2 linked regions of the Posidoniimonas corsicana genome follow. The protein of the gene in region 2 interacts with the protein of the main gene of each other region in a pairwise test. Links are inferred from orthologs where the notes say so. Each region holds a gene or a part of one and is shown on either strand. Other genes may lie near its edges. The genes, in order: leuS and ligA.

What was found.
Region 1: the proteins of ligA (region 2) and leuS interact in binary tests that used the Escherichia coli proteins (3 or more experiments, as listed by UniProt). The link is inferred for Posidoniimonas corsicana from one-to-one orthologs.

The regions. Positions count from the first base shown.
Region 1 is NZ_SIHJ01000001.1:3,998,477-4,001,971, forward strand. Bases 219-3,398 are described here. They hold leuS (leucine--tRNA ligase), read right to left. Parts: upstream 3,053-3,398; coding sequence 419-3,052; downstream 219-418. Other genes in these bases: KOR34_RS15390 (homoserine dehydrogenase), read left to right, coding at 3,326-3,398. In the rest of the region: KOR34_RS15380 (glucose-1-phosphate adenylyltransferase), read right to left, coding at 1-157; more of KOR34_RS15390, read left to right, coding at 3,399-3,495.
Region 2 is NZ_SIHJ01000001.1:3,481,835-3,485,103, forward strand. The notes cover bases 29-2,982. They hold ligA (NAD-dependent DNA ligase LigA), read right to left. Parts: upstream 2,543-2,982; coding sequence 515-2,542; downstream 29-514. Other genes in these bases: uvrA (excinuclease ABC subunit UvrA), read left to right, coding at 2,650-2,982. Also shown: more of uvrA, read left to right, coding at 2,983-3,269. UniProt on the Escherichia coli protein: DNA ligase that catalyzes the formation of phosphodiester linkages between 5'-phosphoryl and 3'-hydroxyl groups in double-stranded DNA using NAD as a coenzyme and as the energy source for the reaction.

The sequences.
Region 1 (3,495 bases), 520 kb from region 2 along the record:
CGTGGTTCAGGTCGGCGTTCAGGCAGTTGCTGATCGGGATGTCGATCAGCCGGTACTTGGCGGCCAACGGCACGGCCGGCTTGCTGCGGTAAGTAGTAAGCGGCTGCAGCCGCGTCCCGCGACCGCCACCCAACACAACTGCAACGACGTTTTTCATGGATGCACCTGCCATACCGGCCAACCGGGCCGTAGTACGTTCGTACGTGAGAGAAGAGCCACGGGGACAACCCCGCGCTTATGCGACAACCTAACACAGCTAGGGTCGTCGATACAGAGATCCGATCGTGAACTTCTTACGAGGCTGTGCGACTCTGTGGCAATTCCTGCGACCGTGTGATGATTTCCGTCGGAGTCGCCCCACTCCTCCCATCGTGCGCAGGAGGCGGATTGCGCACCGTCGGCGGACGCCGCGCCGCTGCTACTTCACCACCAGGTTCACCAGCCTTCCCGGCACGTACAGCTCCTTCTTGATCTCCTTGCCGGCGATCTGGTCGGCGATCTTCTCGTCCGCCTTGGCGGCGGCCAGCGCTTCGCCCTGGGTCGCCTCTGCGGGTACGTGAACCTTTGACCGCACCTTGCCGTTCACCTGCACCGGGATCTCGATCGTGTCCTGCTTCAGGCGGCTCTCGTCGAACTCGGGCCACGGCTCGTAGGCGAGCGAAGTGTTGTGCCCCAGGGCGAGCCACATCTCCTCAGCGATGTGCGGTGCAAACGGCGACAGCAGCAGCACGAACGGCTCGATGCACGCCCGGGGCCGCGAGTCCTCTTTGGTGAAGAAGTTGGTGAATTCCATGAGCCGCGCGATGGCCGTGTTGAACGACAGCTTGTCGATGTCCTCGGTCACGGCCTTGATCGCAGCGTGCAGCGTGCGAAGCTGCTCCTCGGTCGGCTCGGCGTCGGTGATCGCGTTGCTCAGCGCCATCGCCTCGGCCCGCTCGTCGATGACGAGCCTCCAGGCTCTGCCCAGGAAATTCCGCACGCCGGCCACGCCGTCCATGTTCCACGGCTTGCTGTCGGGCAGCGGGCCCATGAACATCTCGTACAGCCTGAGCGAGTCGGCGCCGTACTCGCCGACCACGTCGTCCGGGTTGACCACGTTGCCGCGGCTCTTGGACATCTTCTCGTTGTTCTCGCCCAGGATCATGCCCTGGTTCACCAGCTTCTGGAACGGCTCGCGGGTGTGCACCACGCCGCGGTCGTACAGCACCTTGTGCCAGAACCGCGCGTAGAGCAGGTGCAGCACCGCGTGCTCGGCGCCGCCGATGTAGAGGTCGACCGGCATCCACGCCTTCTCGATTTCGGGGTCGATGGCCGCTTCGCTGTTCTTCGGGTCGAGGAACCGCAGGTAGTACCAGCAGCTGCCGGCCCACTGCGGCATGGTGTTGGTCTCGCGTTTGTATTTCACCCCGTCGATGACCGGGTAGAGCCACTCGTCTGGCGCCTTGTCGAGCGGGGGCTCGGGCCGGCCGTGCGGCTTGAAGTCGTCCAGGTGCGGCAGGTCGACCGGCAGGCCTTCCTCGGCCACGGTGTGCACGCGGCCGGTCGGCTGGCCGGCGTCGTTCAGCTCGTGCAGGATCGGGAACGGCTCGCCCCAGAACCGCTGCCGGCTGAACAGCCAGTCGCGCAGCTTGTAGTTGACCGCTTCTTGGCCCAGCCCCTTCTCCGCGAGCCAGGCGGTGATTTTCGGCTTGAACTCGGCGGTCGGCGCGCCGTCGAACTCGCCAGAGTTGATCGCAACGCCCTCGGCCGGGTAGCACATCTCGCCGGCGAGGATCTTCGCCGCGTCTTCCGGCGGGACGGCGCTCGCCGGCTGCACGACGGCTTTGATGGGGATGTTGTACTTCTGGGCAAACTCAAAGTCGCGCTCGTCGTGCGCCGGCACGGCCATGATGGCGCCGGTGCCGTAGCTGATCAGCACGTAGTCGGCGATCCAGATCGGGATCTGCTCGCCGTTAACCGGGTTGATGGCGCAGGAGCCGGTGAACACGCCGGTCTTGTCCTTGGCCAGCTCGGTGCGGTCGAGGTCGCTCTTGAACGAGGCGGCCTTCACGTACGCTTTGACCGCGTCGGCCCGCTCACCCGTGGTCAGCTTCGCGACCAGCGGATGCTCGGGCGCGATCACCATGTACGTTGCGCCGAACAGCGTGTCGGGCCGAGTGGTATAAACGCGCAGCACGTCGTCGGCGGGCTTGGCGGGAAAACCGCCGGGTTCCGCCGGTGATTGAGATTCGGCTAGGCGGAAATCCACCTCGGCGCCGACGCTCCGGCCAATCCAGTTCCGCTGCAGCGCCTTCACGCCCTCGGGCCAGTCGAGGCCCTCCAGCTCGCTTTCCAGGCGGTCGCCGTAGGCGGTGATGCGAAGCATCCACTGCCGCAGCGGGCGGCGTTCGACCGGGTGGCCGCCGCGCTCGCTCTTGCCGTCGATCACCTCCTCGTTGGCCAGCACCGTGCCGAGCGCCGGGCACCAGTTCACCGGCGCCTCGCTCTGGTAGGCGAGCCGCTGCTCGTCGACCCAGCGGGCGGCGAAGTCCTCGCCCAGCTCCTGCACATCCTCAGGAATATCGAGCTCGGCGATCGGTCGCCCCTTCTGCTGCTCCTTGTCGAACCAGGTGTCGTACAGCTGCAGGAAGATCCACTGCGTCCAGCGGAAGTAGTCAACGTCGGTCGTGGCGATCTCGCGGTCCCAGTCGTAGCTGAACCCGAGTATCTTCAGCTGCCGCCGGAACGTGGCGATGTTCTTCTCGGTCTGCACCCGCGGGTGCTCGCCGGTCTTGATGGCGTGCTCCTCGGCCGGCAGGCCGAACGCGTCGAACCCCATCGGGTGAACCACGCTGACGCCCTGCATCCGCTTCGCGCGGCAGACGATGTCCGTGGCGGTGTACCCCTCCGGGTGCCCCACGTGCAGCCCGTCGCCCGACGGGTAGGGGAACATATCGAGCGCGTAGAGCTTGCCGCCATCCCCCTCGGGCAGCTGCGGCGCGGCAAACGTCTTTTCCTTGTCCCAGTAGGCTTGCCACTTGGGCTCAATCGTCGCAGGGTTGTAGCGGGGCATGTCGTATGGCGGATTGCGGATTCGGGATTTTGGATTGCGGCCAGAGAGCGGCCCCCTCCGCGAGCGTGCGGAACGGGCGATTCTACCGCCGCGGGCCATTAGCGCAAACCGCTCCGACCATTGACCTTCGGTCGATCGGCTAACTACCATGGCGGGTCTGTTTTTGGCCACCGATGAACACGGATGCGCACCGACTGGCCGGTCCTAGGACCAATCTGCGTTCACCCGTGTTCATCCGTGGCTAATTCTTTCCGACAGCCGAGCGAAATCACCGTGGAAAAGACCAAAGTTGGCATCATCGGCCTGGGAACCGTCGGCAGCGGCGTCGCGAAGATCCTGCTGGACCACGGCGACCGCACCGCCCGGCACGCCGGCCGCGTGCTGTGGCTCGAGAAGGCCGCCGTGCGGGACCTCAAAAAGCCCCGCGACTGCGACCTGCCCGC
Region 2 (3,269 bases):
TGTCACTCGCTGCAAAGCAGGCTCGATTCTCACCTAAAGGCTGTAAGAAAGAACCCACCCGACAGGATGCAACTGCCATGCCACGACTTTAGGCTGGTCGCCGGGAGGCCACACGCGTGGTCACTGGACGACCCGCGCTGACGGTCGCGGGGCTCGCCCTCCCCCGGTTATCGCTCCCCCCGATCGGATGTCAATCGTCCGCGACCTTTATCCGCGGCGATTCGCCTGGCGCCAGCACGTGGCGGGCGCGGACCCGGCTTGTTGATTGGCGGTGCAAGCGGGCCGTTCCGCATTGGAAGGAATCACCACCCTCGGCAGGAGAATCCGTCATGCGTCGTCTTAGGATGGTTAGTCATCAGCCCTCGCCCCGGCAGCTCAAACAGGCGGTTGCACTGTTGGGCCTCTCGGCGGCCTGCCGGAAGAAGTCGCCGGTGCCCCGCGCGACGCCGATCCCCGTGCCGGCCATCGTCCCACCGTCGCCTGCCGCCGCCGTAACGGCCCCCTAGGCTGAGGCTTACCCGCCGATCAGCACGCGGAAGTCTTCCTCGCTGATAACCTTCACCCCCAGCTTCTCGGCTTTGGCGAGCTTGCTGCCCGCCTTCTCGCCAGCCAGTAGGTAGTCGGTCGACTTTGACACGCTGCTCGACTTCTTGCCGCCGTGCTGGGCGATCAGTTCGTGGGCCTCGTCGCGGCTGTAGCTCGGCAGCGTGCCGGTCACGACAAACGTCAGCCCAGCAAGCGGCCCGGCCTCGGCCGATTCGGGCGGGGCTTCCTCGGTCACCTTCAGCCCCAGGCCGGTCAGGTCCTCGACAATCTGCTGGCCGTACTCGCTCTGGAAGAACTCGTGCACGCTCTCGGCGATGATGTCGCCAACCTCGTTGATCTCGGCCAGCTGCTCCACGCTCGCGGAGGCGACCGCCTCGAGCGAGCCCAGGTGCTGGGCGATAACGCGCGCCACGGTCGACCCGACGTGCCGGATGGACAAGCCGTTGAGCAGTCGCGCCAGCCCGCGCGACTTGCTCACCTCGATAGCGCTTAGCAGGTTCTGGGCGGACTTCTGGCCGACGCGTTCGAGGCCGACCAGCGGTTCCTCGGTCAGCCGGTAGATGTCGCCGAATGTGGCGATCAACCCGGCGTCCAGCAACTGGTCGATGAGCTTCTCGCCCAGGCCGTCGATGTCCATGGCCGATCGGCTGGAGAAGTACATCAGCCGCTCCCGCATCCGGCCGGGGCACTTCATATTGGGGCAGCGGATGTAGACCCCGCCCTCGTCCTTCACCAGCTCGGCGCCGCACCGCGGGCACTCCGTCGGGAATGGGAAGGGCGGCAGCTCGGTCTTGCGGAGGTGCTTCTCCACCCGCACCACGTGCGGGATGATTTTGCCGGCCTTCTCGACAACGATGGTGTCGCCGGGACGGATGTCCTTCCGCTCCACCTCCTCGGCGTTGTGCAACGTCACGCGGCTAACAGTGGTGCCGGCGATCTCGACCGGCTCCAGCTCGCCGTACGGCGTGACCGCGCCGGTCTTGCCGACGTTGACCTTGATCTCGTTGATCGTGGTGACCGCCTCGTACTTCTCGAACTTGTAGGCCACCATCCACCGCGGGCTCTTGCTGGTGGCGCCCAGCCGCTCGCGCTGCTCGAACCGGTTTACCTTGAGCACCAGCCCGTCGACCTCGAAGTCGAGCTCGTGCAGTCGCTCGATCAGTCCCTCGCAGTGCTCCACCGCCTCGTCGAAGCTCGCGAACCGCTCGACCATCGGCGTGGCCGGCAAGCCCCAGCGCGCGATGGCGTGCAGGAAGTCCATGTGGTTGTCGACGGGGAGCGCCTCGACCTGGCCGACGCCGTGGGCGAAGAAGCGGATCTTGCGCTCGGCGCACACCCGCGGGTCGAGCGTCTTGATGGCGCCGGCGGTCAGGTTGCGTGTGTTGGCGAACGGCGGCTCGCCGGCGTCGGTGCGGCGGGCGTTGAGCGCGACCAGGTCGCTGTTGGTCATGTAGACCTCGCCGCGGACCTCGACCACGTCGGGGTAGTCGTCGCCGAGCAGCCGCAGCGGCACGCCCAGCACGGTGCGGGCGTTGTGGGTGATGTTATCGCCGGTGCGGCCGTCGCCGCGGGTGGCGGCCCGGGTGAGCACGCCGCCCTCGTACAGCAGCGAGATCGCCACGCCGTCGATCTTCAGCTCAACCACCCATTCAATCTCTTCGCCTTCGAGCAGCTTCTGCACCCGCTCGCCGAACTTCTGCAGCTCCTCGCGGCTGAAGGTGTTGTCCATCGACAGCATCGGGGTGACGTGCTCGGCCGGCTCCAGGTGCGGCGCGGGCTCGTCGCCGACCCGCTGGGTCGGGCTGTCGGCGGTCACCAGGTGGGGGTGCTCCGACTCGAGCTGCTTGAGCCGGTGCATGAGCTTGTCGTAGTCGTGGTCCGCGATCGTGGGGGCGGCCTCGACGTAGTACCGCCGGTCGTGCTCGCGGATCTCTTTCCGGAGGGCTTCGATCTCCTTCGCGGGGTCTTTCTCTGGCTCTTGCTCGGGGTTCGGCATGGTCGCTCTGACAGCAGGGAGTTCGGCGGCGTCCGCGGGGCCGAGGTGGTGCTGGTCGGCCGGAACGCGTATCTTACAGGATTACCCGCACCGCCCGCACTCCCGCTATGCCGAACGCCGCCGCCAGCACCGCAGCCGACGCCCCCACGACCGACACGATCCGCGTGCGCGGCGCCCGCGACCACAACCTGCGGGACATCGACCTGGAGCTGCCGCGCAATCAGCTGATCGCGTTCTGCGGCGTGTCGGGCAGCGGCAAGACGACCATGGCGATCGACACCCTCTACGCCGAGGGCCAGCGGCGGTACATGGAGAGCTTCTCCACCTACACCCGGCAGTTCCTCGATCAGCTCGACAAACCGGACGCGGACGTCATCGAGGGCCTGCCGCCGGCGGTGGCGGTCACGCAGAACCAGATCAGCCGCTCGAACCGCGCGACGGTCGCCACCGCGACGGAGATCGCCGACCACCTGCGGCTGCTGTTCGCCCGAGTGGGCCGGGTGACCTGCCCGGGCTGCGGGCGCGAGGTGACGAAGGACTCGCCCGAGTCGATCGCGCGGTGGCTGCAGGAGCTGCCCGCTGGGCGGCGCGGGATGCTGGCCTTCCCCTACGAGAGCGACTCGCCGACCTGGCGCGAGGAGCTGGTGGAGGAGGGGTTTGTCCGCGTCATCATCAACGGCCGCACCCGCAACCTGGACGACGTGTCGGTGCGGAATGAGGCGACCGA